Regions from separate parts of the Alcanivorax sp. NBRC 102024 genome, predicted to be linked through region 3. Evidence: predicted binding sites of a transcription regulator. Region 3 holds the regulator's gene; each other region holds the start of a gene.
The links. The regulator PhoB, encoded in region 3, activates phosphate uptake and scavenging genes when phosphate is short. The targets are predictions, from matches to a motif close to TGTCATANNNNTGTCANA.

Region 1 (7,794 bases), on a different contig from region 3:
AGCCGGCACATAATCATTGTAGTCACTGACACCGTTTAGCTGGGCATTGTTCAACGGCCCGTCAAAGTACCCCTGATAACCGGCCAGGGCCGGCAGGCTCTGTTGCTCGCGGGCAAAGCGCTCCCGGGCCTGCTGCTGGATGCGGGCTTTCTCGAGGGCCATGACCGCCTCGTCCTGCTCGCTGGCATACAGCTGCTTGAGCGCCTCACGGGTATCGGTGACGATGGCCAGAAAAGCCTGGCGAACCTGCTCACGACGCTGCCAGAAATTGGCCGGCAACGGCGTACCGGTGGCGGCAAAGAAATCCACCGCGCCCTCACGACCCACCAGGGTGGCCAGGGATTCATTGAAACGGGTGTCGTTCTTGATATACAGGCGGCGGTGGGCCAGCTCGTGGATCAACAGTTCCGCCAGGGCCGGCTCAGAGCGTTGCAGCATGGGCGAGGTCAACGGATCGGCAAACCAGCCGAGGGTGGAATAGGCAATAGCACCGCCCACGTAGGTATCCAGCCCTTGTTCGCTGAGGCGTGCGGCCGCCTTTTCCGCCGCCGGGCGCTGGAAATACCCCCGGTAGCTGACACAGCCAATCAGCGGGTAACACCAGGTTTTGGGCGTCAGTGACCAGGCCGGTGCCGCCAGCACATTCCACACCACGGCGTCCTGCTCCAGGGCCACGTACTGGTGATAGACATCCTCGGCGGGCAGCGCCAAATTGTCCCCGGCAAAGCGTACCACCTGCTGGCTGAACAGCAGGGAATGGGCAATCTGTGGAGGGGTTTGGGGGTCCGCCAGCACCGCCTCCAGGGGTTCACGCTGGCCCATCAGCGACAAATGTCCTTTGGCGGCCTGGCTGTAATAGCCAAGCTGGCAACCGGCAAGCAGCGTCATAGCCGCCAGCGTGACACCCCGTAATACCCTCATGATCCGGGATCAGGCCCGGGACATGAATTTGCGCTCAGCGGTGTTCACCCGCACCTTTTCCCCTTCCACGATATATTCCGGCACCTGCACCACCAGCCCGGTATTCAGGGTGGCCGGCTTGGTGCGTGCGGAAGCAGAGGCCGCTTTCATGGCCGGGGCGGTCTCGGTGACTTCCAGCACCACCGACGCAGGCAGCTCCAGGCCGATCACCGCATCGTCCACCCGCAGCGCCAGCAGACCTTCGGTGTTTTCAGTAATAAAGGCCAACTCGTCGGCAATGTCCTCGGCCTTGAGCAGGTACTGTGAGAAATCCTCGTTATCCATGAAGATGTAATCATCCCCATCCACATAGGAAAACTGCACCGGCCGGCGCAGGAGTTCCACGGTGGTTACCTCATCATCCCCCTTGTAGCGTTCTTCAAACTTGGGTCCACCGCCCACCGCACTGGCTTTCACCCGATACAAGGTCGCCGCCCCCCGGGCCGAGGGCGACTGCACCTCGATCTGGCGAATAGCGTAAAGGGTACCATTGGCTTCGATAACGTCGGATTTCTTCAGATCGCTGGCGCGGGTCATGGCAGGGCAATGTCCTTGTGAATAAAAAGACATGGTATCCGAGCTTAAAGGTGTGGCGCCAGATAACAGGGATGAGGAATACAGTTGACAGTGGACAGTTGATAGTTGACAGCCAAAAGAAGGAAAACTCTTCTCTGTTTGGAACCGCACCCAAATGCTAAGCGCGGCCTCAAGCATTGAAAACAAGGACAAAAATCAACCGCGAGCTGTCAACTGTCCACTATCAACTGCTCTGCCACTTTCCCCCACGCCGCCTCACAAATCCCCTTCCGGTCCGTGCCCTGAGCCGATACCGGTTCGCAGAAATGCAGGCGCACGCGGATGCGGTTGCGTAGCAGCATGGCCCACAGGTGATGGTGGAATTCGTCGTCGCCGATGAAGGCCATGGCGGCGTCCGGGGCGCCGCTGTCGTCCAGGTAGCGCACCGCCAGGGGTTGTACCGGCACATCGGCCATCAACGGCGCATCGAACAGCTGCGGAAAGAAACGGCGCAGGCCGGTGCCATCGGTGGTGGTGCCTTCCGGGAATACCAGCACGGTGTGGCCCAGCTTCAGGCGGTCGGCGATTTCCCGGGCCTTGCGGCTGGACTCACCGCTGCCCCGTTTGATGAACAGGGTGCCCATGGCACGGGCCAGGGTGCCAATCAACGGCCAGTCCCCCACTTCCGCCTTGGACAGGAAATACAGGTGACGCTGGCTGGCGATCAACGGGATATCCAGCCAGGACACATGGTTGCTGACCAGAAATACCGGAGCATCGACCGGGCTTCCGGTGACGGTGAGCTCCACGCCGAGGATACCCAGAAAACGACGGCACCAGCGCTGTTTGGCCGCCAGCACCACGGGGCGGTAAGGCGACCAGAAAGCCCCCAGCAGAAAGGCCAACACAAAGCCCCACAGCAGATAAAGCACGATGCGGGCAACCCGGAACATCCTGCGCAGTTGCGGCCAGAGGCCGCTGCCCTCATAAGGACTGACGCTGACGCTATCGTTCATTGCTTTCCAGAGTCATAAGCGTTTGCCTCCCAGATCAGACGCCCCAAAACCGTTGGACCTTTGCTCGCAAAGCGAAGGTTTCAGTAAGCACCAAGTGCTTCCCCCTCATTCGCCATGCAAGCATGGCTCCAACGGCCTGGACCGGACGCTATTTCTATACGATGCCCCTCAAACCGCTTGGGCGGGCTGCAAGAAATGCTGCACATAACGGGCGGGCAGATCATCCACCGCCATCAACACGAAGAAATCCAGGCAATTGAAATCCGGGTCCCAGCAGGGCTCGCCGCAGACCCGGGCCCCCATGCGCAGGTAGGCCTTGAGCAACGGCGGCATTTTCACGTTGTCGTCGTCGGCACTGCCCGGCAGCCGCTCCAGGCGCAGGTGCGGCTGGACCCGCAGCGTGGCATCACTCAGGTGGCGCTGACTGATGCGCCGCTGAATGGCGGCAACATTGTAGCCCTCGCTCAGGGCAATGCTGGCGCAGCCCAGCAGGTAACGCACATCGTTTTCGAGCATGTACTGGGCCAGCCGGGCCCACAGCACGGTAATTACCGCGCCACCACGATGGGCGGGATGAATACATGTGCGGCCAATCTCTGCTACCCGGCCATCCAGATGACGCAGCATGGACAAATCAAACTCGCCGCTGGAATAGAAACCGCCGGTGCGGTGCAGGCGCTCACCGGGCAGCACCCGGGTGTAACCCACGATCTCACCGCTGTGGTTGTCGCGTACCACCAGATGCAGACAGTGTTTATCAAAGCGATCCCGGTCCAGTCCGAAAGGCGCGCTGAAGCTGGCACCATATTCCTGGGAGAAAATACGGTAGCGCAAACGCTGGACCTTGATGATTTCCCGTCGGGAGCGGGTGAAGTAGGCACTGAAGCGCCCGGCATTTTCCGCATCCGCCGCCATGTCCCGGGGGAAACGGAGAATATCGGCAGTGGCCGTAAACGGCTTGGTCAGGGCCCCTCTTAAGTGGGGGCTCAGTGCTTTGATCTTTCCTGCGGCTTGCGCAAGCATAGTGTACTCCACTGGCAGTTTCGGGCAGTTTCGCCAGTGGACGTGGCACAGTAGTGACGTTTGAGTGACAGTTGTGCGACAAGGTTAAAAGCAATTAATAGTTAATAATGAATAGTTAATAGCTGCGCGGGAGTGGCACTGTGGTTGCTGAAACGCATGAGGCCGCGCGCAAAGGCGGGAAGTGAAAAGGAGACCCTATGGACAAGCCAGTCATTGCTTCCCGGTTTCCCTATCCGTTGCCGGTGAAGAAAGGGGAAAAGGTATTCTGGTGTGCCTGCGGCCGCAGCGACAACCAGCCTTACTGTGATGGCAGCCACAAAGGCACCGGCATCACCCCGGTGGCCTACACCGCCCCACGGGACAAGATCGTGTTTTTCTGCGGCTGCAAGCACAGCGCCAAGGAACCGGTTTGCGATGGCAGCCATTCGAAGATAGTTAATAGTGAATAATTAATAGTTAATAATTACGCGTTATCGCTTTGGATATATCTGTAACGCATGAGGCCGCGCCTTTGGGTTGGGCGCGGCCTCAACGCATTCATCCCCTCCATCGTCCAATCGCGCAACTATTAACTATTCATTATTAATTATTCACTGCATTTATCCCGTGTTGCGAAGCCCTGCTGCAATACCGGCGATGGTTACCATCAACGCACTTTCCAGGACTTTATCGCCGTCTTGCTGACGCAGGCGGGCCATCAGTTCTGCCTGGAGAAGATGCAGAGGGTCCGTGTAAGGGTCGCGGACGCGGATGGACCAGCGCATCACCGGGTTGTTGTCCAGCAGGTCTTCACGGCCGGTCAGCGCAGACAAGGCGTTCACCGTGCCGGCGAGCCGCTCGCGTAACACCTCGCCCAGGCGGGCAAGATCAACGTCCTCCCCGGCCAGGCGCTGCTCGTACCAGGCCGCCACGCGCAGATCGGCCTTGGCCAGTACCATTTCCAGCATGTCCACCACACCCTGGAAGAACGGCCATTGCGCCACCATTTCCTGCACGGTGCGATTCTGCTCCGGGTCTGCCTGAGCCGCCTCCAGCGCTGCCCCGGTGCCCAGCCAGGCGGGCAGCATCAAGCGGATCTGCGTCCAGGCAAAGACCCAGGGGATGGCTCGCAGGGAGCTGATGCCGGCATCCTTTTTTCGCCGTGCCGGGCGACTGCCCAGGGCCAGTCGGGACAGTTCGGTCTCCGGGGTAACCGTGCGCAGATAACGCACCAGCTCCGGCTCCTCCTGGACCACGCTGCGGTAGCCGGCCACAGAGACGTCGGTAAGCGTCTGCATCTGTTCCCGCCATTGCGGTTTCGCCGCCCGGGGGGGCAACAGGGTGGCTTCCAGGGTGGCGGCCACATATTGCGCCAGGTTGAACACGGCCACCGCCGGGCGACCGTATTTGAAGCGGATCACTTCCCCCTGTTCGGTGACGCGAATGCGCCCGGCCACGGAGCCCGGCGGCTGGGACAGCAACGCCATGCGGGTGGGCGAGCCTCCCCGGGAGATGGAACCACCCCGGCCATGGAACAGGGTCAATGGAATCTGGTGCTCGGCAAACAGGGCGGTGAGCTTTTCCTGGGAGCGGTACTGGGCCCAGGCGGCACCGAGAAAGCCCGCATCCTTGGCGGAGTCGGAATAGCCGATCATCACTTCCTGGCCCCCGGCCACTCGCTGGCGATAGAACGGCACCGCCAACAGGGCCGACATGGTGTCCTCGGCGTTGTCCAGGTCATCCAGAGTCTCAAACAGCGGCACCACACGCATGGGTTCGCTGACCCCGGCGATCTTCTGCAGCAGCATCACCGCCAGCACATCCGAGGGGGCCCGGGCCATGGAGATCACATAGGCACCCAGCCCTTCGCTGCCCTGCTCGGCAATCACCCGACAGGTGGCCAGCACTTCCGCCACCTCGTCGCTGCATTCCTCACTGCGGTAAAAACCGTCATCAATCAACGGGCGACGGGCCTGCAGTTCCTCTACCAGGAAGGCCTGCTTGCGCTCCTCCGGCCAGTCGGCGTAGCTGCCCAGCTGCAGATAGCGGGTCACCGCATCCACCGCATCACGATGACGGGTGGATTCCTGGCGAATATCCAGACAGAGCAAGGTAATGCCGAAGCAGTTGAGCCGGCGCAGGGTGTTTTTCAGGTCGCCATCGGCGATATCGCCCAGCCCGACTGCACGCAGGGAGCGGTCGATCAGTTGCAGGGGAGCCAACAGCTCCTCGCGGCGCTGGAACCCCTCGCCTTCCGGTACCGGCAGGTTTTCCACCCGCGCTTCCATCTGCCGGCGGGTCAACTTCAACCGCTGGCGGACCTGACGTAGAATCACCCGATAGGGCTCGTGGCTGTGACCGGTTTCGGCCAGCAACTCGTCGCTGGCCGTTTCCATCGACAGGTCCGCCAGCAGGTTCTCCACATCACGCAGATACAGGTCCGCAGCCATCCAGCGGGCCAGCAGCAACACTTCCCGGGTCACCGGCGCGGTCACGTTGGGGTTGCCGTCCCGGTCCCCGCCCATCCACGAGGCCAGTCTCACCGGCGCCCAGTCCGCGGGTGGCTGGGGCAGCCCTTGCTCGGCCAGCTCCCGCTCCAGTTGCCGAACCATTTCCGGTACCGCCTGCCACAGGGACTGCTCAATGGTGGCGAAGCCCCACTTGGCCTCGTCCACCGGGGTGGGCCGTTCGCGGCGGATTTCATCGGTGCTCCAGGCGGCCAGGATCAGGCGGTAGAGCTTTTCCCTGCGAAAGGCCAGTTCATCGTCGGTCAGGTCCGGGCGGTCCAGTTCGCCCAGCAGATCCGCCATCTGGTCGTATTTGCGGATCAGGGTACGGCGGGTTACTTCCGTGGGGTGGGCTGTGAGTACCAGCTCCACTGACAGGTCCCGCAGGGTGCCTTCGATCACATCACCGGGAATCTGCTCCTCCTGCAGGCGCTGCAGCACATCGCGAATCCCCTGATCACCACCCGGATCCCCGGGGTAACGCTGATGCTGACGGTGCAGACGCTCGCGGTGGTGTTGCTCGGCAATGTTGCTCAGGTTGAGAAACTGGCTAAAGGCACGCGCCACTTCCAGCAGGGTGGCATCATCCAGGGGCGACAACAGATCGCGCAGGGACGACAGCGCCGCCCCCTGTTCTCCGCGGGTGGTTACCGAGGCCTGACGGATGGTTTCGATGGTCTGGTACAGATCCTCTCCGGCCTGCTGGCGCAGGCACTGGCCCAGCAAATCCCCCAGCAAACGCACATCATCTCTCAGCGGCGTGTTGACACTGTTATCCACGGTGACTCCTTCATGACTGCAGGACGGTATGGCCTTCTTTATGCCTGAGCCCATTGGCCTTGGCCATGACATCGGCAAAAAAACGCATTTTTAACAACATTCCCGTGCCGGACATCTTTATTCCGGAGAGGCCCTGACGCAACATAGGCTCCATAAATAACCGGGGATCGATGAATCATGACGACTTCCAGCCGTATCACCTCGGATCAGGGTGTGGTGATCATGCAGTACCTGGCCCGGGCCCTGTTTGCCGCCCTGGCCGTGATTTATTTCCACCATGCGGACAACTTCTTTTTTACCCTGCCCAAGGCCACCCCCTGGCTGCTGTTTGCCGCCTATGTGGGCCTGCAGTTGTTACTGGTGTTCTGGCGACCGGCCAATGGCGATGCGTTCGCTTCCGGCCTGGATCTGCTGACCCTGGGTATCGTACTGCTGCTGGACCCGGGCAATCCGCCGCCCACCATGGCGCTGCTGTTTATCGCCGTGCTCAGCAACGGCCTGCTGCATGGCATCAAACGTTTTCTGATCATGCTGGCCGGTGCGGAAATCGTGCTGGCCTTCGTGTTGCCAATCCGGCTCAGTTATGTGACCACGCCAACAGCCTCGGCAAGCCTGTTCCTGGTCATCGCCCTGAGTGCCTGCATGCTCTATTTCGGGCTGATGATCTGGCGCAACCAGGCCCTGGCACGGGCGGCCCTGGAAGCCACCTGGCGGGATCCGGACACGGATTTCATCAGCCGCGAGGCACTGGTCAGCACCGCCGGCTGGCTGGTGCCACTGCACGACCGGATTTCCTCGCCCCTGACCCTGGCGCTGGTCCGACACGACGAGCTGCCCCAGCTGGCCAACCGGGTGGCTCATCGCATCCGCCGCAGTGACGTGGCGGCACGCTACGATGAACAGCATCTCGCCCTGCTGCTGCCCTGCACGGCCACCGCCGCCGCCGAGCAGCTGCTTAACGATCTGCGCGACCGCCACCCTGGGCTGCGCGCCGCCATCATGACTTTGAGCGA
Region 2 (7,794 bases), on a different contig from region 3:
CGGCGGGTTGTTCTCCCCAAGTCTGGCGGCCGGGGCCGGGTTCGGTAATGTGATCGGCAGCTTTTTTCCGGCGTCCTCGCTGGTCGGAATTACCCTGGTGGCCATGGCGGCTTTTCTTGCAGGTGTGATTCAGCGCCCCATTACTTCTTTTGTGATTGTCATGGAGTTGACCGGGAACCGGCACGACATCCTGCTTCCGCTGATGGCCGGGGCGTTTCTGGCCACGGCGGTGGCCAAGGTTGTCTGGGCCCGGCCGCTTTACGACTCCCTGGCCGAGCGGCTGTCGGATGGGCGCGGTATGGCGTTGGAGAAACCCCGGGAAAAAGGTGACGACGGGGGGGCAGAACGGGCCGCGGGGAAGGAATCCGAGCGGCAATTACCCGGATAAGTTGCCGGTCCCGGGTGGCGCCCCTATCATGCGGGGTCATTTGTTAAATGCAGCAGTTCCCTGGTCAGCAGGGTGGAGAAAGATATGGCAGAGCCCCTCAAGGTTGGCGTAGTTGGTGGCACCGGATACACCGGGGTGGAGTTGTTGCGCTTGCTGGTCAACCACCCCCATGTGGCTCTGGATGTGATTACCTCCCGGGGCGAGGCGGGTATCGCTGTGGCAGACCTGTTTCCTTCCCTGCGCGGGCGTACCGATCTGGTGTTCAGCGAGCCGGACGTGAAACGGCTGGCGGCCTGTGATGTGGTGTTTTTTGCTACCCCTCACAATGTGGCCATGCGCATGATGCCGGAATTGATGGATGCCGGGGTCAGGGTGGTGGATCTGTCTGCGGATTTCCGGCTCCGTGACCATGAATTGTGGAGCGACTGGTACGGTGAGCCCCATGCCTGCCCGGAGTTGCTGGCGGACGCCGTCTACGGGTTGCCGGAAGTGAACCGGGAAAAGCTCCGTGATGCGCGGCTGGTGGCCTGTGCCGGGTGTTACCCCACGGCCATCCAGTTGGGGTATCTGCCATTGCTGGAAAACGGCTGGATCAATCCGGACCAGCTGATTGCCAACGCGGCCAGCGGTGCCAGTGGTGCCGGCAAGGGGGCCAAGGTGCCCATGCTGCTGGCGGAGGCCGGCGAAAGCTACAAGGCCTATGGGGCCAGCGGTCATCGCCACCTGCCGGAAATCGAGCAGGGCCTGGGCGATATCGCCGGTGGGCCGGTAAAGGCCACCTTTGTGCCGCACCTGATTCCCATGATTCGCGGTATCCACGCGACCCTTTATGGCCAACTGACGGCGCAATCGCCCTCCCTGGAGGAGATCCAGGCAGCCTATGAAGCCCGTTATGCCAACGAGCCCTTCGTGGACGTGATGCCCCTTGGCAGCCACCCGGAGACGCGCTTCGTGAAAGGCGCAAACACCTGCCGGATTGCCCTGCACCAGCCACGGGGCGAGAACGTGATTGTGGTGCTGTCGGTGATCGACAATCTGGTGAAGGGGGCCTCCGGCCAGGCGGTGCAGGCCATGAATATCATGTTCGGGTTGGATGAAGGGGCGGGACTGGCAGTCGTTCCGTTGATGCCCTGATATGGCGCGCAAACCGAAAAGCCGGGCGGGCATTGATGATGTGATGCTGATGCCGGTGAGCCCGTCCCGGCAGAAAAAACGCCGCCGCCTGTGGGCAGTGACCTTGCTGATCCTGGCGGTGATGTTGTTTGTCGGGGGCCTGTGGACGGGTAACAGTGGTGCCCTGGACACCTCTGCAGCGAACCAGCGCCTGCGCAGCGATCTGAAGACAGCCCGACGGGAGCTGGAAGCGGCGCGCAATGAGCTTGCCCTTTACCGAACCGATACCGAGGTGACCCGGGAGGCCCGGGAAACCCTGCGTCAGGAGATCAAATCCCTGCGCGATCAGGCCGCCGAGCTGGAAGAGGCGGTAGTGTTTTACAAGAGTGTGATGGCGCCAGGCGCCAGCGAAGGGCTGCAAATTGAAAAAATGGTGTTGCAGCCCGATGATGACAATGGTGTCTTCCGTTACAGATTGGTTCTGGTACAAGCGGGCGATAACCGTAATTATCTGTCCGGTGATATCAATCTGACTCTGCGCGGTACCCGCGACGGTGAGCCCTTTTCCCTGACGGGTACCGACTGGTTGGACGATAGCAGTGAGACGCGCTTCCGGTTTCGTTACTTCCAGGAGCTGAATGGCCGCTTTGAGGTACCGGAAGGCGTGGAGCTGGAAGCCATAGATGTAGAAGCTGAGAGCGGCGGCAGAAACCGTTACCAGACACAAAAAACCGTAAAATGGCAGTAGGAGAGACCCGTGCTTGGCCGAGACAAGAAATCTGCAACCGGCAGTTCATCCGGTTCGTCCCAGGATTACCGTAACCATACCCTGATTGCACCCAGTGCCACGGTCCGTGGCGATATTGAATTCACCGGCGGGTTGCATGTTCAGGGCACCGTGGAAGGCAATATCAATGTGGGCAAGGATGGTGGCCGTCTGATCATCGGCGAAAGCGGTGTGGTGAAGGGGGAGATTCAGGTCCCCCAGGTGATCATCAATGGTCGTGTGGAAGGGGATGTGCACGCCACTGAGAATCTGGAGTTGGCGGAAAAGGCCTCGGTGGAAGGCAATGTCTATTACCTGATGATCGAGATGGTCATGGGCGCGCGGGTCAATGGCAAGCTGGTCCGCCTGGATGACGAGCGCCGCAACCTGCCGGCACCGGATGCCACCGGCAAGAACGCCGGCAAGGCTTCTGGCAAGGAAGCCGTGGCCGAATAATTCTTGACTGTTTTAGTCGGGTACTGGAACATAATCAGCCCGTTGGCCTTTCTGGCCACGGGCCAATCCGTCACCCGTTGCAAGCGAGAGTATGACCGAAAACGCCCCGATCTCATTCACCGATGCCGCCGCCGCCAAGGTCAAGGAACTGCGTGACGACGAAGGCAATCCGCAACTGAAACTGCGCGTGTATATCACGGGGGGTGGCTGTGCCGGGTTTTCCTATGGCTTCACCTTCGATGAGGCCGTCAACGATGACGACACCATCGTTGAAAAGGATGGCGTGACTCTGCTGGTGGATGCCATGAGCATTCAGTACCTGGATGGCTCTCAGGTGGACTACGAGAAGGGATTGATGGGCTCGCGCTTTGTGGTCAGCAACCCCAACGCGGCCACTACCTGTGGCTGCGGTTCCTCGTTCTCCGTCTAGGAATACCTGGCTGCCTCTGTCGTAAGTCCTCTTTGCCCAAAAGAAGCGAGTAACGAGCTACGAGTAGCGAAAGGCAAAGGGATGGGGTTGGGGTTCGAAACTCGCTTCTCGTCACTCGCTCCTGTCCTTCTGTCACAAAACCTTCACTGCTTGATCAACTTTTCGTCGTTTTTGCGGGGGAAACTACCCCCATGATGACGACTAAACCTACATTTCAACGAATGACTGCTGCTGACACCCGGGCCATGTGCTGGTTGCTTCAGCAGCCCCAGGCCGCCCGCCGCGCCCGGATGGCCCGTATGGTATCGCGGCTGGGTGATGGCCCCTTCTATGTGGCCCTGACGCTGCTGATCTGGTGGATGGATCGCCAGGGCGGCAGTGAGTTTGCCCTGACCGCCATGGCAGCGTATGCCCTGGAAGTGCCACTGTTTGTGTTGCTCAAGCATCTTATCAAGCGGCCACGACCGGCGGACGCACTGGAAAGTCTGTCTGCCTTCATCCAGCCCGCCGACCGTTTCAGTTTTCCCTCCGGACACACCGCTGCCGCCTTCGTGATGGCCTCGTTACTCTGCGTGTTCTACCCGCCGGTGATGCTGCTGGCGCTGGGCCTGGCGGTGATGGTCGGGCTGTCCCGGGTGCTGCTGGGTGTCCATTACCCCAGTGACATCCTCGCCGGCGCTACCCTGGGTGTCAGCTGTGCCATGCTGGGTCTCTGGCTGGTTTAGCCCTTCCTCTCGACGATCCTCTCCCCGCCCTAGTCCTGCGACCGCACACTCTTCTGGCTTCTCCCGAAAAAAGAGCGGCGCCTGAGCCGCGAACTATCCGGCCTTTATCGCACGAAAATTGGCGGCTCTTACCCCGGGGCACAGAGAGCTCCGCTCCTACGGGGTATAGCGAGGTAATGGGGGTGGATTCTTCACGTTTCAGGGCAAGGTGACCTGGCCCAGAATGGCTTCCCTCGACGCCCCGGTGACCACCGGCGCATTGCCGTACTGTCCTTCCAGTCGGGCCCATGCCAGCCAGGCAAAGGCGGCGGCTTCCACCCAATCCGGGTGCAGGCCCTTGCTGTCCGTGCTGGCCACCGGGATGCCCAGGTAATGTCCAAGCCGCGCCAGTAGGTGGCGGTTATGGGCGCCGCCACCGCAGACCAGCAGTTGTTGCGGGGCGAAATCCGCCAGGGCATCGCTGATGCTACGGGCGGTCAGGTCGGCCAGGGTGGCCTGGACCTGTTGGGCGTGGTAGTGATCCGGCAGCTGTCGTGCCAACCATTCGCCATGGAAGTATTCGCGGCCGGTGCTCTTGGGGGGTGGCAGCCGGAAGTAGGGATCATCCAGCAGTTGTTCCAGCAGCGTCGGGTCTGGCTGGCCGCCAGCGGCCCACTCCCCGTTGCGGTCGAACGGCTGCTGGTGGTGCTGGCGGATCCACAGGTCCATCAGCACATTGCCTGGGCCGGTATCAAAGCCGCCCAGCAAGGTGTCACCGTCCAGCAGCGTCACGTTGGCCATGCCGCCAATGTTGGCAATGGCGCGCCGCTGGCCAGTGCGGGCAAACAGTTGCCGGTGGAAAGGGGGCACCAGAGGAGCTCCCTGGCCGCCCAGGGCCATGTCCTTGTTGCGGAAGTTGCTGACCACGGGGATGCCGGTTTCCACCGCCAGGGTATCCGGGCAGCCCAGTTGCAGGCTGAAGCCGCCATCACCCGGCCGGTGGCGTACGGTCTGGCCGTGACAGCCAATGGCACGAATCTGCTCTGGCTTCAGGCCGGTCTGTTCCAGCAAGGTCCGGCAGGCCTGTGCATAGCATAAAGAGAGTTGGCGGCTGACAGCGCCGGCACGATCAATCTCATTGTCGCCGGGCTGGCACAGGTCCAGCACTGCCTGCTGCAGGTCCGCGGGCAAGGGCAGGTTGAGCGTGGATTGCAGGAAAAATTCGCCGCTGCCAATCCGCACCAGCACCGCGTCGATACCGTCCACGCTGGTGCCGGTCATCAGACCGATCAGGTAATCCCCGCGGGAATCAGAAGACATCGCTGCTGGCCAGGGTTGACGCTTCCGAGAACAGGGTCATCTGTGCCTTCAGGCGATTGGCGGCAATCAGGAACTCCGAGCGTTCATTGTCATTGATGCCCCGTGCCTTGGGCAGGGGAACGGTGAGCGGGTTGCGGTGCACGCCGTTGATGCGGAATTCATAGTGCAGGTGAGGGCCGGTGGCGAGCCCGGATGCTCCCACATAACCAATGGTTTGGCCCTGCTTGACCCGTTTCCCCACCCGGATGCCTTTGGCAAAGCCGCGCATGTGTGCGTAGAGCGTGGTGTAGATCTGCCCGTGTTTGAGAATGATCACGTTGCCATAGCCGCCTTTGACCCCGGCAAAGATGACCTTGCCATCCCCGGCGGCCTTGATCGGAGTGCCGGAGGGGGCGGCATAGTCGATGCCCTTGTGGGCGCGAATCCGGTTGAGCACAGGATGCTTGCGGCTCAGGTTGAAGCGGGAACTGATGCGGGAAAAGGCCACCGGCGTGCGGATGAACTCCTTGCGCATGGAGTCCCCCTTGATATCCAGGTATTCCACGTCGCCGGAACGGGTTTCGTAGCGGAAGGCAGTAAGATGCCGGTCCTGATTCCAGAATTCGGCCATCAGGATGTCGCCCTCGCCGACTTTCTCACCGTCCAGATACAGCTCTTCATAGATGATCCGGAAGCGGTCGCCACGACGAATGTCGAGCACGAAATCCACGTCCCAGGCAAACAGGTTGGCCAGTTGCATGGTGAGTTTGTCGCTGATGCCCGCTGCGGCACCCGCCAGGAACAGGGAGTCGGTGATCTCGGCCTCGGCAAAGCGCGTTTGTTTCTGGTACTCACGCTGGCTCAGGCGGGTTTCCCAGCCGCCGCCTCTGAGGCGGGCGGTAAGGGTTTCCACTTTGGAGGGGTGGTACTGCACCCGGGTCAGCCTGTCGTCCTCCACGGTTACTTTCAGCGTTTCCCCGGGCCGGATCTTGGTCAGCCGTTTCAGTTTGTCGTCACTGTTGATCAGGGCAAAGACCTGGCCGGCACCCACTCCCAGCGGCTGCAGCAGCGATGACAGGCTGTCACCGGCTTGCACGGTTAGCGTCTGCCACTGGGGAGTGTCAGGGGCTGGTGGCTGGGGGTCGGGTTTGCGGGCTGGTTTGGCTGGCAGGGTGATGGTCTTGGCCTGTTGGCGGGGCTCCTCCGGAGCACTGTCCGGACGAAGGGCGATAAGGATGACGCCGCCCAGCAAGGCCATGCTCAGCAGTAAATGGGTGCGAGGGAACTGGCGCACCAGTCTGCCAGCATAAGATAGGAGTTCTTTCATGGAGAATGTGGGGGACCTGGTTGGATAAAAACTCGGACGTACCCAGGGGGGAGGGCACGGCGAAAAACTGACCTGCAAAGATACCTGCCTTCTCTGGCCGCGTTCAAGTGCTACAATAGCCGGCTTTCTCGCAGGGGTTCTTTTCTGCGCAAACAGTACCCGGACAGTATAGAGGTAGGCATGGCCACGGTGGACGAACAACTGGCGCTCATTTCCCGCGGTGCGGATGAAATCATCCAGGAAGACGAATTGCGGGAAAAGCTGGCCTCCGGCCGGCCCCTGAGGATCAAGGCGGGCTTTGATCCCACGGCGCCGGATCTGCATCTGGGGCACACCGTGCTGATCAACAAGATGCGCCAGTTCCAGGAGCTGGGGCATGAGGTGATTTTCCTGATCGGGGATTTCACCGGCATGATCGGCGACCCCACCGGAAAAAGCGCCACCCGCCCTCCGCTGACCCGCGAGGATGTGCTGCGCAATGCGGAGACCTATAAAGAGCAGGTGTTCAAGGTTCTTGATCCGGCGAAAACCCGGGTGGTGTTCAACTCCGAATGGATGAATGAGGTGGGTGCCGCCGGCATGATCAAGCTGGCCGGGCAGTACACCGTGGCGCGGATGCTGGAGCGGGATGATTTCGACAAGCGCTACAAGGGCAATCAGTCCATTGCCATCCATGAATTCCTCTACCCGCTGGTACAGGGGTATGACTCTGTGGCCCTGGAGGCCGATGTGGAGCTGGGGGGGACTGACCAGAAGTTCAATCTGCTGATGGGGCGTACCTTGCAGAAGGCCTATGGCCAGCCCCCGCAGATCTGTCTGACCATGCCGATCCTGGAAGGGCTGGACGGGGTACAGAAGATGTCCAAGTCCCTGGGGAACTACGTGGGGGTCAGCGATGCGCCCGGGGAGATGTACCGCAAGCTGCTCTCTCTTCCCGACAGCCTCACCTGGCGTTATTATGAACTGCTCAGTGCCTGCTCCAACGAGCGAATCGAGGCACTGAAGGCGGAGGCGGAGTCGCTGGGCTCCCCGCAGGAGGCCAAAAAGGCGTTCGCCCTGGAGATGGTGGAGCGTTTCCATGGTGCCCAGGCTGCGGCCGCCGCGCCCAAATCCGCGGGCAATCAGATTGCCCTGGGCGAGATTCCGGACAATCTGCCGGAAGTCGAAGTGGTATTGGGCGAGCAGGACAGCATCCATATTCTGCCGCTGCTTCGTGAGGCAGGCCTGGTGCAGAACGGGAAGGCCGCCAAGGATGTTTTCGGCCGGGGTGCGGTTTACCTCGATGGCGCTCAGCTCACCGAGGAGCGCAGT
Region 3 (7,794 bases):
CCGGTGGTGGCCGCCCGCAGCGTACTCCCCCTGACCAGTCTGACCGGTGCCAATCGCTCCCTGGGCCATATGGGCAGCCGCTCCCTGGGCCTGGAACTGTACAAACGCCCCACCTGCCAGCGCGACCAGGTCTGGGCCCGCTTTGGTAGCCCTGCAGAAGCCATGCCAGTGTGCTGGGGGCGCCAGTCCCGTTTTATCAAACGCGGTGAACCGTTGCTGGTGGCAGAATACTTCCTGCCGGCGCTGTGGGAGAAGGTTCAGTTGAAAGTTGCGAGTTGAAAGTTGCAAGGCGCGGGCAAGAGCCTTGGTTAAACGGCAAGGTTATCGCCGCGCTTCTATTTTTGGAGCGCTCACAGCGGCGGCGCGGCTCCGGTGATTTCGGTTGGCTACTCGCCTGATTCATGCCTTTAGATTTGCAGCTTGCAGGCGGGAACTCATCTCCGCCGCCAATAACCGAATGCGCGATTTGCCTCAATCCGGAACGAAGATCTCTTCTATTTTCAAACCAAAATGGCCGGCTATCCTGAACGCTAGAGGCAAGCTTGGGTCGTACTTGCCTTTTTCAATTGAGTTAATGGTTTGGCGTGACACCTTCAGTATTTTGGCTATCTCTGCCTGCGACATACCTTCTTTCGACCTTAACTCTCGTAATGTATTCCTCATCGATAAGATCTCGCGACAAAGGGCATAGATAAACCCCACACAGCTATCATGAAAGGGAAAATCCATACATAAGGGATATGCGGGAAGCCGACATTTTCAAGAAAGCCATAGGTAAAGGTCACAAGACCAACAATGGCAAAACTGATAGCAAAGCTCATCAGCTGTATTCGCTGCTGAAGCTCATCAAGCCGTCTAAGCGCTCTAAGGACGGATACGGTTGCCAATATCGCTGGCAGCACTGGCAACAAGGACACCCAGACAATCCAGGAGGCATCTGGATAATGCACAAGGAAATAAATGCTAAAGAACAGCGCGGCCATATATAGCGCCATGCTCAGGCCAAATTCAGTTAGATATCGTTTTGTATTCCACATTGTAAAGACCCTGATATGTAAAGCGAGCTTTACATAAAATCCTAGGAACCTCTTGTTCGAATGTCAAGCATACTTGACGCCTTCTGAAGCAACGACCGGTAAGATCACGCTACCGCCAAACCATGCGGGCCGCGATTCATGATCTCTTCTTGCGCGGCGGCGCGTTATCGGCGATCTCGATTGGCTACCCATTCGATTCGCGCCTTGAAACTTTCCACTTTCAACTTGAAACTTACCCCCGCCCCTGACAACCGGATGTCCCATGTTTGCCTTCGTTGAACAACGCTACCCGTCGCTCTGGCCCTACATTCAGTTGATGCGGCTGGACCGCCCCATCGGCACCTTGTTGCTGTTGTGGCCGACCCTGTGGGCGGTGTGGATTGCCGGGAACGGTACGCCCAGCCTGAAGACCGTGGTGATCTTCATTCTCGGGGTGATCATCATGCGTGCCGCTGGCTGCGTGATTAACGACTTTGCCGACCGGGATTTCGACGGCGATGTGGAACGCACCAAAGGCCGTCCGCTGGCCACCGGTGCTATCAGCGCCAAGAAAGCCCTGGCGTTGTTTTGCGGGCTGGGGCTGCTGGCCTTTGTGCTGGTGCTGTTTCTCAATGAACTGACGTTCTGGCTGTCCTTCGGCGGGCTGGGGCTGGCGGTGCTGTACCCCTTTACCAAGCGCTTCACCTTTATGCCGCAACTGTTTCTCGGCGCCGCCTTCAGCTGGGCCATTCCCATGGCCTTTGCCGCCGAAACCGGTGCCGTGCCGGAAATCGCCTGGCTGCTTTACGTGGCCAACCTGGTGTGGACCGTGGCCTACGACACCGAATACGCCATGTGCGACCGGGAAGACGACCTGAAACTGGGCATCAAGAGCACCGCCATCCTGTTCGGCGATGCGGACCGCTTGATGATCGCCATCCTCCAGGGGCTGACTCTGCTGGCCCTGATCATGGTGGGGCAACGGCTGGACTTTTCCTGGCCCTGGTTCCTGGGTCTGGCCGGCATGTCCCTGAGTTTCCTGTTCCAGCACAGCCTGATCCGTTACCGGGAACGCTGGCCCAGCTTCCACGCTTTTCTCAATAACCACTGGGCCGGGGCGTGTGTGTTTGTCGGGTTGTATTTCCAGTACTTCTAGCCGCGAGTTGAAAGTGGCGAGTTCCGAAAACCGGACAACCCCGTCTCGATTGTCCGGTTTTTCGTCACGCGCGACTCGTACCTCGTAACGCTTCCCCCCCTTGCTTTTTCGCCCGTTTCCGCCCAATTTGTCATACAGATGTCACAAAAAAGCAATCTAATAGGGCAACACAGACAGACAGGCAAGGAAGGAAAGCCATGTCCCGTAACCGTATTCTGATTGTTGACGACGAACCCGCCATTCGGGAAATGGTGGCCGTTGCGCTGGAGCTGGCCGATTTTGATGTGCTGGAGGCGGAAAACGCCCAGCGAGGCCACGAAATTATTGTCGATGAACGCCCGGATCTGGTGTTGCTGGACTGGATGCTGCCGTCGGTTACCGGTATCGAGCTGGCCCGCCGCCTCAAGCGTGATGAGACCACCAACGAAATCCCCATCATCATGCTTACCGCCAAGAGCGAAGAGGACAACAAGATCCAGGGGCTGGATGTGGGCGCCGACGACTACATCACCAAGCCGTTTTCCACCCGCGAACTGATCTCCCGCATCAAGGCCGTGCTGCGGCGTGCTTCCAGCACCGCGGCAGACAAGGCCATCGAAGTGGAAGGCCTGTGCCTGGATCCGGTGAGCCATCGCATCAGCGCCGACGATGAGCCGGTGGACATGGGGCCCACGGAGTACCGTCTGCTGGAATTCTTCATGAGCCACCAGGAGCGGGCCTATTCGCGGACCCAGCTGCTGGATCAGGTGTGGGGCGCCAATGTCTATGTGGAAGACCGCACCATCGATGTGCATATCCGCCGGCTGCGCAAGGCCCTGTCCCCCTTCGGCTACGACCGCTTTATCCAGACAGTCCGCGGCACTGGCTACCGTTTTTCGGTAAAATCCGCCAAGGCAAGCTGAAGCGATCCGGTCCGCATGGCGCGTTGCGCGCAATCCCCAGAGGTGATGCAATGCGGATCGGTGACGGTGAATGCACCCACGTAGCCGCAACGGGGCGGTGGAAGCGAGATCATGAAAGCCAGTCTGGCCAAGGAAGTAAATCGCATAGTCGGCTTGATCCTGCTGTCCGTTGCGGCAGCGCTGGCAGTGGGCCACATCTGGCCACTGGTGGTCGGTCTGCTGGGCTACATCATCTGGAGCACCCGGCAGCTGTTTGGTCTGTACAGCTGGCTGGTGCGCGATGACCACACCGAACCCCCGGACAGCATCGGGCTGTGGGGGGAGTTCTACACCCGCCTTGAGCACCTTTTCCAGAAAGAACGCCGCGCCCAGGAAAATCTGCAGGGCATCATTCACCGTGCCCAGCAATCGGTGAATGCCCTGGAAGATGTGGTCATTCTGATTGACCAGCACGGCTACCTGGAATACTGGAACCAGGCTGCGGAACGCTACATGGGGTTCAACGCCCGCCAGGATCTGGGCCAGCCGCTGACCAACCTGGTGCGCCATCCGAAATTCACCGAATACCTGAGCAAGGGGGATTTCCGCGAGGCGCTGGAGATTCCCTCGCCGGTGGACGACAACCGCATCCTGCAATTTCGCATTACCGAATTTGGGGTGGGCGAGCAGTTGATGATGGCCAGGGATGTCACCCGGATCCATCATCTGGAACAGATGCGCAAGGATTTCGTGGCCAACGTGAGCCACGAACTGAAAACCCCACTGACCGTGCTCAAGGGCTACCTGGAAACCCTGCTGGACACGGTGCCGGAGGAACAGTCCCGGTTACGGCGGGCCCTCACCCAGATGGACAACCAGTCCAACCGTATGGAAGCCCTGGTCTCGGACCTGCTGTTGCTGGCACGGCTGGAGGGCACCAATGCGGACAATCTCAGCCAGGCGGTCCCTGTCCACGGCATGCTCAAGCGCATGCGCGAAAATGCCCTGGCGATCAGCGCCGACAAGGGCCACAGCATTGAGCTGGACGTGCCCGAAGAAGCCCGCCTGATTGCCAACCCGGCGGAGCTGGAGAGCGCCTTCGGCAATCTGATCACCAATGCGGTCAAGTACACCCCCGCCGGTGGCCAGATCCGTATTCACTGGTGGCAGGATGAGCGTGGCGCACACCTGGCGGTGAGTGATAACGGTGTCGGCATCGACCCGGCGCATATCCCGCGTCTCACCGAACGCTTCTACCGCCCGGACAACAGCCGCGTCACCGAGACCGGCGGTACCGGCCTGGGCCTGGCCATCGTCAAACATGTGATGATCCGTCATAACGGCAAACTGGAAATCAAGAGTCAGCTGGGCAAGGGGAGCGTCTTCACCTGTCATTTCCCGGCGGAGCGGTTGGTGAGCAAACCCACGGCGGTGGCGGGATGAGTGATACTTTTAAATACCCCGCCGTAGGAGCGTCGCAGGGATCAGGTGAATATCCATGAAAAGAATCTGCGTCTATTGCGGCTCCAGCCCCGGTGAGGGGAACGACTACATCACCGCCGCTGAAGATCTGGCCGACGAACTGGTAAAGCGCGGGCTGGGACTCGTTTATGGTGGCGCCAGCGTCGGTGTCATGGGCGCCATCGCCAATGCGGTCATGCAACGGGGCGGTGAGGTGATCGGCATTATTCCCGATGCCTTAATGCGCAAGGAAATCGGCAACGACCATCTCACCGAATTGCGTGTAGTCGGTTCCATGCATGAGCGCAAAGCGGCCATGGCCGATTGCTCTGACGGCTTTATCGCCTTGCCCGGCGGCATGGGTACGCTGGAAGAAATTTTTGAAATTCTGACCTGGGCGCAACTGGGCTTTCACCACAAACCTTGCGCCCTGCTGAACATCAACGGCTATTACGACCACCTAATCACTTTCCTCGACCATGCCGTCAGCCAGGGCTTTCTGCGCCAGGAACACAGAGGCCTGCTTCAGGTTCACGATACCCCGACAGTGCTGCTGGACAGCTTCGCGGATTATCAGGCGCCGGATGTCACCAAATGGATTCGGCGAGAAAGCCAACTCTAGGAACCGCGTTGGAGCCTTGCTTGCAAGGTGAAGAGACACCCCCGTCGCCCCGCTCTGAAAGCTTCGCCTTGCAAGCAAGGCTCCAACGACCTTAATTATTCGCCGAGCCGCTCCGCCCAGACCTTAAGTGCCTCCAATTGCTTGCCGATCATTTCTCTGGTTTTTTCATCCTGCAGATCGCCATTGCCATCACATTTCTCATGGGCGGCGGAGACGAACACTTCCGGCTTGTTGAGCGGATGTACATCCAGAAACACCAGCACCTGACGCAGGTGGTACTGGCTGCGGCTGGTCCCCATGCCGCCCATGGAGGCCCCCATGATGGCAGCGGGCTTGCCGGCAAAGATGCCGCCCGGCACGCGTGACATCCAGTCAATGGCATTCTTCAGCACCCCGGGGATGGAGTAATTGTATTCCGGCGTGGCAAACAACAGGGCATCCGCTTCTTTTACCTTTTCCGCCAGAGCCAGCACTGGAGCAGGTTGGGTGTCACCATCGTCATCACCGTTATAAAGTGGAATATCGCTGATATCCGCTTCGATGATTTCCATGCCCGCCGGCGCCAATGCCCGGGCGGCGCGCACCAGACCACGGTTATAGGATTTTTCCCGCAAGCTGCCAGCTATGGCCAGAACTTTCATACTGTCTCTCCTTTCCCGGATATCGTAATAACGACCAGCTTCGCGGAAATTAACGGTGTCAGCAACGCAATCTGTGCTGCAGTTTGTATTTTTTAGCAGACGCCATGAAAGAATGATCTTACAGTGAGACTTTCGGACTCAAGGAGAGACGCATGGACCTGTTACGCATTCTTATCGCCATCCTGCTTCCGCCACTGGGCGTATTTCTCCAGGAGGGGATCGGCAAGCATTTCTGGATCAACATTGTGCTGACCATTCTCGGCTACATCCCCGGCATCGTGCATGCGGTCTGGGTGATCGCGTCACGCTAGAAAAGAAAGAGCGAGAAGCGAGTTGCGAGTCGCGAAAGCCTTAACCCCATAGAGGTGTTGCCTTTCAAAACCCGTTACTCGCCACTCGCTTCCAGGACATCGTTATAACAACGACGGTTCGGCGGTCAGGGTGCCGTCGCGATAATCACTCAGGGCCTGGTTGATTTCGTCTTGGGTATTCATCACGAACGGGCCGTACTGGGCAATGGGCTCGCCAATGGGTTTGCCCGCCAGTAGCAGCAATCTGGCACCGTGTTCTCCGGCCACCAGAGTGACCCTGTCACCGTCAGTGAAGGTCGCCAGATGGTCGCTCTTGACCGCCTCATCCGCCACGCTGACCTCACCTTCGAACAGATACAGGAAAGCGTTGTAACCCTGTGTCAGCGGCACCGTCACCCTTTCACCCGCACGCAATTTCACGTCCAGGTAAAGTGGATCGGTGCTACCGCCTTTTACCGGCCCGCTGATCACCTGATTGCCGATGATCACTTCCCCGGCGATGGCCTTGATCTGGCCTCCACTGGACAAGTCCAGACGCGGGATCTCGTTATCGGCAATGTCCCGGTAACCGGCCGCTTTCATTTTTTCCGCTGCCGGCAGGTTGATCCACAGCTGAAAACCCCGCAACAGACCATCCTGCTGTTGTGGCATTTCCTCGTGGATAATGCCGCGGCCCGCGGTCATCCATTGCACACCACCCTGCTGCAGATTCCCTTCGTTACCCAGATGGTCACGGTGCTTCATGTGGCCTTCCATCAGGTAGGTCACCGTTTCAAAGCCCCGGTGCGGGTGCGGCGGGAAGCCGGCAATGTAATCATCCGGATTATCGGAGGAGAAAGCGTCCAGCATCAGAAAGGGATCCAGCCGCACCATGGGGTTGTAGCCCAGCGCCCGCTTCAGGCGAACACCGGCACCGTCGGATGTATCCAGCGCGCGAATGGTGTTGAGAATTGTGCGTTCCATGGGAACCTCCTGATGTAGCAGTGTCGAGTTACGAGTTGCGAAGAGCGAAACCGATTTTGATTTTCGAAACTCGCTTCTCGTTACTCGCCCCTCGTCACTGGTTGATAATCTCTCTTTCCCCGAGCCGTTCACGGCCGTGGGGCGAATCCCAATCCAGCTCTGGCCCGATGGAAATAACCCCGTGGGGGTTGATGGTCGGATGGCTGCGGAAATAGTGGTGGCGGATATGCGCCATATTCACGGTTTCGGCCACACCGGGCAGCTGGTAAATCTCTTTCAAAAATCCGTTCAGGTTCGGATAATCGGCAATGCGTTTTTTGTCACACTTGAAGTGGGTGACATACACCGGATCAAAGCGCACCAGGGTCGTCCATAAGCGAATGTCCGCTTCGGTGAGGGTGTTACCCACCAGATAACGCTGCTTGCCCAGTCGTTGCTCGAGAGCATCCAGCTGCTCGAAAAGCGTCACCACCGCTTCATCATAGGCCTGCTGACTGGTAGCAAAACCGGCCTTGTAGACGCCATTGTTCACGTGGTTATAGACCGGGTCGTTAATGGCATCGATTTCCGCCTGCAACGCTTCGGGATAGAAATTCCCCGGCACCGCCGCCAACCCGTCAAAGCTGGTATTGAGCATGCGAATAATTTCTGCGGACTCATTGCTGACGATGGTTTCGCGCTGCTTGTCCCACAGCACCGGAACCGTGACGCGACCGGTGTAGCTGGCATCGGCCTTCAGGTAC
Region 4 (7,794 bases), on a different contig from region 3:
GTCGCCCCCGTCATCATCGCTGCCTCCGTCACCGGGCTGGGACGGATTGTTTGGGGTTTCCGTATTCCCCCCCGAGCCATCGTTATTGGCGGGGTTGGAACCGGAAGATCCCCCGCCGCCGCAGGCGGTCAGCGTCAGTGCCGCCACCAGGGGCAGCAATTTCCAGGGAAAAGTCATGACATCACCTCATTGGAACTCGGTACGGGGGGGTGGAAAAACGCGGTGCGCAGCGCACGGGGACGCGAGGGCGGCAGGTCTTCGACAATGCGACTATCGCCGCTTTTCACCGCTACCACCTTGGTTTTGCCGGTATCAATCTGGCCGCGCAGGTCGAAGGACTCGATGCTCTGCGCGTAATAGAACTCGCCCTGGGTTCGCTGGCGATCCACATCCACCAGAATGAAACCGCGGGATTTGGCTTCCACATAACGGATATGCGGGTTGACCACCGGAATCAGTGCGCCGGCCACTTCCGCGGCACCATCCGGGAAGCCCGGGCTGGTCACCGCCGGGGTGACCAGTTCTGCCGCCAATGGCTTGTCGAACAGATCCCCGAGCAGCGAGCCTGGATTGCGGTAGATTTCACTGGCCCAGGAGGTATGAATATCCCCGGTGAGAATCACCACATTGTCGATACGGTTGTCATCGATATGGTTGAGAATTTTCAGCCGGTCTGCCGCATAGCCATCCCATTGATCCATATTGATGGCAGACAGATTGCCGCGCAGTTGGGCACTACGCTCATCCAGGGTCGGCAGCTCGGCAATATTGAGCTGGGCAAACATGACCTGCTGACCGATGAAGCGCCACTGGCTGGTGGAGGCGCTCAGGCTGTCGAGCAGAAAGTCCATCTGCTCGGTACTGATCAGATGGCGATCTTCACTGTTGCGGGCCGGGTCAGCGGGGATCGTCAGTTGCTCGTCACGGCCTTCCAACCGCGTATCGAGCATGGTCAGATCCAGCAGATCACCGAACTGGAAGCGGCGATAGATCACACTGTTATTCCCCGGCTCGCGGGGACGAATGGGCAACCATTCAAAATAGGCCTGCTGGGCGATCTGCTTGCGGCTCTCCCAGTCGCCTTCGGTGAGCGGCTGGTGATTCTCGGCGCCGTCGCGGTAACTGTCGTTGGTCGATTCGTGATCGTCCCAGACAGCAATCATGGGGAATTGCTGATGCACCGCTTGCAGATCCTGGTCGGTCTTGTATTGGGCATGGCGCTGGCGGTAATCGCTCAGGGACACCATTTCATGGGGCGGCTGGGGATCGCGCTCCGGGAAGTTGCCGTATTCACCGGCACCGTACTCGTAAATGTAATCCCCCAGGTGCAGAACAAAATCCAGATCCGCCTGATTGGCCACCGCCCGGTAGACGGAGAAGAAACCATTGGGGTAATTGGAACAGGACACCACCGCGAAACGGGCACGGTCCGCAAAGCGATCGGCGGCCGGGAAAGTCCGGGTACGCCCCACCGGGGAGACCTGCTCGCCCACCGAGAATTGATAGTAGTACCAGCGGTCCGCCTGCAGGCCGGTCGCATCCACCTTCACACAATAATCCGCTGCCGCTGAAGCGGTGACCCCATAGGAGGCAACGGTCTGCTGCATGGCCGGGTCACTGGCAACAGTGACGGTCACAGCCACATCCTCACCGTTACCCAGGTCCGGGGTGACCCGGGTCCACAGAATCACCCGGTCAGCAAGCGGGTCTCCGGAGGCCACACCATGCAAAAAGGAGACGCCGGGCAAGGCATCAGGCTGATCCGGTACGTCCGGCTGATTGGGTGTGGGCGTATTGACCGGTACCGGTGATGAGCTGCTGCCCCCGCCACAGCCCGCCAGTGCCAGGGTGCTGCCTGCTCCCAGCGCCTGCACCAGACGACGTCGTTTGCGATCCATGGAATTCCCCCTGATTGAAACGTCAGCGCTTCACGCGATAACGACTCAAGATTAGGCAGGAAATTGCATCGCAACAGTGGGCCTTGGGTAGTTGCACTGTAGTGCTATGTAGCCCCCTGTAACTGCCCAGTTAAAGGTGACAGGGGCATGACCGGGCATTGAAGCGCTGATGATTTTTGCGGCTTCAGAGGACCGCAAAGGCGCCGGGTAAGTGCTGACGCAGCGTAAGCAGGTTCTCTTCCTGCACCGCCATGGGACCAAAACAATTGGCCATGGTGCCGGCATAGCGCAATCCGTCTTTCTGGATCGCTTCAGCGGTAAGCAGGGCATGATTGATGCAGCCCAGCTTCATGCCCACCACCTGAATCACCGGCAGCTCCAGTTCGGCAGCAAGGCCGGACAGCATTTCCCGATCATTGAGCGGCACCCGCCAACCTCCCGCACCTTCGATCAGGATCAGGTCCGCCTTGTGGGCACTCAGGGCACCACGTACATAGCCGGCCAGGCGCGCCAGGGAAATCGTTTTACCTTCCTGCCGGGCGGCAATGTGCGGCGCCACCGGCGCCTTCAATGCCACCGGATTAACCAGCTCATAGGGCAATGTCTCGGAGCTGGCCGCCATCAGCTGCAGGGCGTCATCATTGCGCCAGCCCTCCGCCGTTTCCTCACAACCCGCCGCCACCGGCTTGAGCCCATAGCAGCTCAACCCGGCCTCACGGGCCCGCTCCAGGAGACGACAACTTACCCAGGTCTTGCCGACTTCGGTGTCGGTACCGGTGACGAAGAAGATGCCCTTGAGGGCAGGAAGGGGTGGCTTCTGATTTTCCATAGCTATCCTTGGATTGAACTTATCGCTTTGATCACCCTGCGGTCGATTCCGTGCTTCGCACGGTTCGTCCCTCAAGAGGAACTCCTGCAATCGGCCTCGTAGACACTTCTGACCCCCCGCGAACGTCCGGGCCTTGCTTAATCCAATCAGCGCAGCTCAAAGCTTTTCCGCTTCCAGAAACAGCACATTCCACGTCAACGGCAAGCCTTGACCGGTCCTTTTGGTTTCATACTCGGCCACCATGGCTTGCCAGGCATGCTTGCCGGTCAGGCCGCTGGCGCCACTGACGTGGTCGGCGCCGGTGGCCTTGAGGCGGCGGGCAATCTGTTTGACCGATTCGTAATATTCCACCATCACCTGTTGCTGAATTTGCACGTCAGCAAACCCGACCCGCAGTGAGGCTTCTTGCCAGTCGCCCAACGTTGGCAAGGCATTCACATGGGGGCGATGATTCACCGCTTGCCAGCTCTGGCTCAATTCCCGCAGGGAGCCCGCCAACGGCACCGCCAGCAACAACCGCCCGCCCGGTGCCAGCACCCGGTGCACTTCCGCCATCACCCGGGTCGGGTCACACCATTGCAAGGCAAAACAGGAAAAGACCAGCCCCTGGGACCCACTCTCCACGGGCAGCGATTCTGCATCGGCGCACAGTGGCCGGTATTGGTCGTTGAGTCGGCCCCGTTCAGCGGCCTCATTCAGCATATCGGAAGACAGATCCACCGCCTGCCACAATACGCCTGGCAGGGCCTGTTGCTGGGCGCGGGCAAACGGTGCGGTGGCGCAGCCCAGATCCAGTGCAGCCGGTATCACCAGCTGCGCAGGCAAGCGCTGCACCAGGGAGCGCCCTACCGCCAGCTGCAACGCCGCATGGGCATCATAGCTGCGCGCGGCGCGACTGAAGTGCTGGCTGACCGCCGTCTTGACAGGTCTGTCCACAGCAGCCTCAGTGGACCAGTTGATGGTCGCGATAGAAGTCATAGACCGCCCGGGTAAAGGTATCGGGAGCGGACAGGAAAGGCACATGGGCCACCTGCTCGATCAGTGCGGTGCGACCGTTCTGGATCAGGGGTTCCACCGCTGCCATGGCCGCCGCCGGTACGATATGGTCGTGCTCACCAAACACCATCAGCACCGGCATGGGCAACGCTGACAGGGTGTCACGCAGATCCGTATCGCGGAGGATATCGAGCCCGCCGCGCAACGCCCTGGGGGCAGGCAAACCACAAAAATAGAGAATTTCCTTCAAGCGCGCCGTGTCCTCACGCATGGCCACGCTTCCCTTGCAGTTGAGGGCCAGGAAGCGCACCAGGGTGCCTTCATTATCTTCATCAAACAGCTCGGCAAACTTGGCCAGGATGTCCGCCTTCATGGCCGGCTCCCAGCCCGCTGCCGCGGTAAAGCGCGGCGAGGTGGCCACGGTGACCACGGACTGCACCCGCTGCGGCGCCTTCTCGGCCATGGCCAGTGCCACCAGCCCCCCCAGGGACCAGCCCAGCAGATGGGCCTGTTCCGGCATGATGGCCAACACCTGGTCGGCGAGGAAGTCCAGGGTGTAGTCATCATTGGGCAGCGGGCTTTGCCCCATGCCCGGCAGATCCACCACGGTGACCCGGAACCGCTCCAGTAATGCCGGCACAATGTCGTCAAAGACAATGGCATGCAGACCCCAACCATGGATCAGCACCACGTCCTGGGCATCCGCATCCGCGACGCCAGTGGCTTTGTAGGTGTTATGGAAAGGGATCAGCTTGGGCATTCGAGTTCCTTTGGTCAGACGTCTGACGTCGGAGGTCTGACGACAAAAACAAACAACATAATCCGGTTATCGTGGTTAGCGTCCGACGTCAGACGTCAGACATCCGACCTTTTCCAGCGCCGCCAGCAACGCATCCACGTCGCTTTCTTCATGGGCCGCCGACAGGGTGACCCGCAACCGGGCTTGCCCGTCCGGCACTGTGGGCGGGCGAATGGCGGTGATCAGAAAGCCCTGCTCGCGCAGTTGCTGGCTGAGGGCCATGGCCTGCTGATCAGCGCCGATCAGCAAGGGCTGGATCGGGGTAGCCGAGTCCATCAGGGTGAAACCCAATTGCGCGGCTCCGGCCCGAAAACGCTGAATCAACACAACCAGTTTTTCGCGACGCCAATGCTCTTCACGGGCCTTGGACAGACTCACCAGGGTGGCTGACGCCACCGCTGCCGGCATGGCGGTGGTATAGATATAGGTGCGCGCGAATTGTATCAGGGTCTCGATCAATGCATGGCTGCCAGCCACAAAGGCACCGGCGGTACCCAGCCCCTTGCCGAGCGTGCCCATCAATACCGGCACTCGCTCATTGACGCCCTGTGCAACGACACTGCCACGCCCCTGGTCATCCAGTACGCCTAGACCATGGGCATCGTCCACCATCAACCAGGCATCATTGTCTTCGCAGGCAGCGGCATAGTCAGACAACGGCGCCACGTCGCCATCCATACTGAACACACCGTCAGTGACCACCAGCTTGCGGCGCGCATTACTGCGCTGCAGCTGACCCCGCAGGGCGGATGCATCGTTGTGGGCAAAACGGCGAAACCGGGCGCCACTGAGCAACCCGCCATCCAGCAGGGAGGCATGGTTCAGGCGATCATGAAAAACCGCATCGCCCTTGCCCAGCAAGGCGGTCATCACCCCCAGATTGGCCATGTAACCGTTGGAAAACAGCAACGCGCTTTCGCGACCGACATGATCGGCCAGCGCCTCTTCCAGCTGTTGGTGGGGGCGCTGGTGGCCGCAGACCAGGTGGGAGGCACCACTGCCCACGCCCCAGTCTGCCACGGCCCCCTGAAAGGCGTTGATCACCGCCGGATCATTGGCCAGCCCCAGGTAGTCGTTGCTGCAAAAATTCAGATAGCGGCGTCCTTCGACCACCGCATAACGGCCACAGGGACCGTCCTGAATCACGGGTTCGCGGTAACGGTGCTGCTCACGGCGGGCCGCCAGGTCGGCAGCCAGATCGAAAGCCATGGCTCAATGTTCGGTGGCAGCGGGACGGCCGGTGTCCTTGTCCAGCACATGTTTGGCCGGTCGTTTGCCGCCCTCGCTCTGCGCCATGGCGTTATAGAACAGCCCGGCGTCTTCTGCCTGTTGCTCGGCCACCTGGGCCTTGATCACCTCTTCGTGGGCCTCGTCGGAGGCTTCATGGCGGAGGTCCAGAGGGTGAATGCCCAGCCTGTTGAACAGCTGCTTGTCGTGGCTGGCTTCCGGGTTGTCCGTGGTCAACAACCGCTCGCCGTAGAAGATGGAATTGGCACCGGCCAGGAAACACAGGGCCTGGGCCTCATCATTCATCTCCTGGCGACCGGCGGACAGGCGCACATAGGATTCCGGCATCAGAATACGGGCCACCGCCACGGTGCGGACAAACTCGAACGGGTCCAGATCATCCACATCCGCCAGCGGTGTCCCTTCGATCTTCACCAGCATATTGATGGGCACGGATTCCGGATGGTGCGGCAGATTGGCAAGCTGCTGCAGCAGACCGACCCGGTCATCACGCTGCTCGCCCATGCCAACGATACCGCCACAGCACACTTTCATGCCCGCATCGCGCACGTTGGCCAGGGTAGAGAGTCGGTCGTTATAGGTGCGGGTTGTAATGACCTGGCCATAGTATTCCGGCGAGGTGTCCAGGTTGTGGTTGTAGTAATCGAGGCCGGCATCCGCCAACGCTTCCGCCTGTCCCGGATCCAGCATGCCCAGGGTCATGCAGGTTTCCAGCCCCAGGGATTTCACCTGCCGCACCATGTCCAGCACATAGGGCATGTCCTTGTCGCGGGGGCTACGCCAGGCGGCGCCCATACAGAAACGCGAGGCGCCCTTGTCACGGGCGGCCCGGGCTTCTTCCACTACCCGCGCCACTTCCAGCAGCTTTTCCTTTTCCAGCTCGGTGTTGTAGTGGCCGGACTGGGAGCAGTATTTGCAGTCCTCCGGGCAGGCCCCGGTCTTGATCGACAGCAGCGTACTCACCTGCACCGCATTGGGATCGAAATGGGCCCGATGCACGCTGGCTGCCTGAAACAGCAAATCGTTGAATGGCAGGGCAAACAGGGCGTCGATCTCACTGCGTTTCCAGTCATGGCGTACAGCAACGTCAGAAGCTGACGATTGGGCGGGGCTGGCGGTTGCGGGCATGCTTCTTCTCCATTCGGGAATCCAAGCAGGCTAGGGAGCAACATGGCATCTGTCAACTTGATAGAGGCAACAAAAGTTTACTGCAGTATGATTTTCAACCAATCCTGCCAGTGCCTGCTCTGCGGCCAGACACAGCGCTCCCCGGTTTGTCCGCTGTGCCTGGCAATGCTGGCCCGTCTGGATGGCCCGCTGTGCCGATGCGGCCTGCCCCACCCCGCCGGTGATCCCGGCAACACCCTCCCTGCTCCGCTATGCGGGCGCTGCCTGAAGCGCCCACCATCCTTTACCGTCAGTCAGGCCCCGCTGCATTACCGTTTCCCGCTGGATCACTTGATTCGTCGCTACAAGTACCGCGGTGACCTGGTCGCCGAAAGGGGCATCGAAAAATTGCTGACGGACACACCCTGCCCCTGGCCAGAGATGGATGCCCTGTGCCCCCTCCCCGCGCATTGGTACCGTCGCTGGTGGCGGGGGTTTGACCAGAGCCAGCGACTGACCGACCGCCTGGCGACGCTGTGGAAAATACCCTGCTTACCGGCATTGCAACGTCGCCAATCGACCCCCATGCAGCAGGGCCTCAGTCGTAGCCAGCGGCAACGCAATCTTCGCGGCGCCTTCGCCTGTACACGACCGGTCAGTGGTCTGAGGCTGATACTGGTGGATGACGTCATGACCACCGGCAGCAGCGCCCGCGCCGCCAGCGATTGCCTGCTGCGCCAGGGTGCCGCGGAAGTACGGGTGTGGACCCTGGCGCGGACACCGGAGCGTTAAATGCGCAATTGCGCTCACTGCGCAAACGCCGCCTTATGCGCTGTATTTCACCTGCCTGTTAGGCATAATGATGCCCAGCAGTTGCAGCATCGCCCCCTTGAGGAAAAAGGGGCACAACTTTGAAG

Region 1: the regulator PhoB is predicted to act here: its motif matches at 3,579-3,596, upstream of A0251_RS10560 (CDGSH iron-sulfur domain-containing protein).
Region 2: the regulator PhoB is predicted to act here: its motif matches at 3,284-3,301, upstream of A0251_RS11710 (phosphatase PAP2 family protein).
Region 4: the regulator PhoB is predicted to act here: its motif matches at 2,034-2,051, upstream of A0251_RS04925 (alkaline phosphatase).

The regions. Positions count from the first base shown of each region.
Region 1 is NZ_BDAS01000005.1:245,591-253,384, reverse strand. Features, by position in the region: gene A0251_RS10580 (aminopeptidase) at 1-921, opposite strand, end outside; gene yeiP (elongation factor P-like protein YeiP) at 931-1,497, opposite strand; gene A0251_RS10570 (1-acyl-sn-glycerol-3-phosphate acyltransferase) at 1,707-2,492, opposite strand; gene A0251_RS10565 (GNAT family N-acetyltransferase) at 2,661-3,515, opposite strand; gene A0251_RS10560 (CDGSH iron-sulfur domain-containing protein) at 3,713-3,964, shown strand; gene ppc (phosphoenolpyruvate carboxylase) at 4,115-6,781, opposite strand; gene A0251_RS10550 (hypothetical protein) at 6,959-7,794, shown strand, end outside.
Region 2 is NZ_BDAS01000007.1:356-8,149, reverse strand. Features, by position in the region: gene A0251_RS11735 (chloride channel protein) at 1-388, shown strand, start outside; gene argC (N-acetyl-gamma-glutamyl-phosphate reductase) at 473-1,522, shown strand; gene A0251_RS11725 (DUF6776 family protein) at 1,524-2,249, shown strand; gene A0251_RS11720 (polymer-forming cytoskeletal protein) at 2,259-2,723, shown strand; gene erpA (iron-sulfur cluster insertion protein ErpA) at 2,815-3,153, shown strand; gene A0251_RS11710 (phosphatase PAP2 family protein) at 3,345-3,878, shown strand; gene A0251_RS11705 (anhydro-N-acetylmuramic acid kinase) at 4,077-5,177, opposite strand; gene A0251_RS11700 (OapA family protein) at 5,167-6,483, opposite strand; gene tyrS (tyrosine--tRNA ligase) at 6,664-7,794, shown strand, end outside.
Region 3 is NZ_BDAS01000001.1:457,937-465,730, reverse strand. Features, by position in the region: gene A0251_RS02200 (chorismate lyase) at 1-279, shown strand, start outside; gene A0251_RS02195 (helix-turn-helix transcriptional regulator) at 472-663, opposite strand; gene A0251_RS17325 (hypothetical protein) at 660-1,037, opposite strand; gene ubiA (4-hydroxybenzoate octaprenyltransferase) at 1,300-2,172, shown strand; gene phoB (phosphate regulon transcriptional regulator PhoB) at 2,370-3,074, shown strand; gene phoR (phosphate regulon sensor histidine kinase PhoR) at 3,186-4,496, shown strand; gene A0251_RS02170 (TIGR00730 family Rossman fold protein) at 4,552-5,136, shown strand; gene A0251_RS02165 (NADPH-dependent FMN reductase) at 5,232-5,777, opposite strand; gene A0251_RS17115 (YqaE/Pmp3 family membrane protein) at 5,930-6,088, shown strand; gene A0251_RS02160 (pirin family protein) at 6,191-7,051, opposite strand; gene A0251_RS02155 (glutathione S-transferase family protein) at 7,146-7,794, opposite strand, start outside.
Region 4 is NZ_BDAS01000002.1:242,507-250,300, reverse strand. Features, by position in the region: gene A0251_RS04930 (metallophosphoesterase) at 1-177, opposite strand, end outside; gene A0251_RS04925 (alkaline phosphatase) at 174-1,898, opposite strand; gene bioD (dethiobiotin synthase) at 2,083-2,727, opposite strand; gene bioC (malonyl-ACP O-methyltransferase BioC) at 2,884-3,663, opposite strand; gene bioH (pimeloyl-ACP methyl ester esterase BioH) at 3,671-4,483, opposite strand; gene bioF (8-amino-7-oxononanoate synthase) at 4,559-5,731, opposite strand; gene bioB (biotin synthase BioB) at 5,735-6,898, opposite strand; gene A0251_RS04895 (ComF family protein) at 6,986-7,669, shown strand.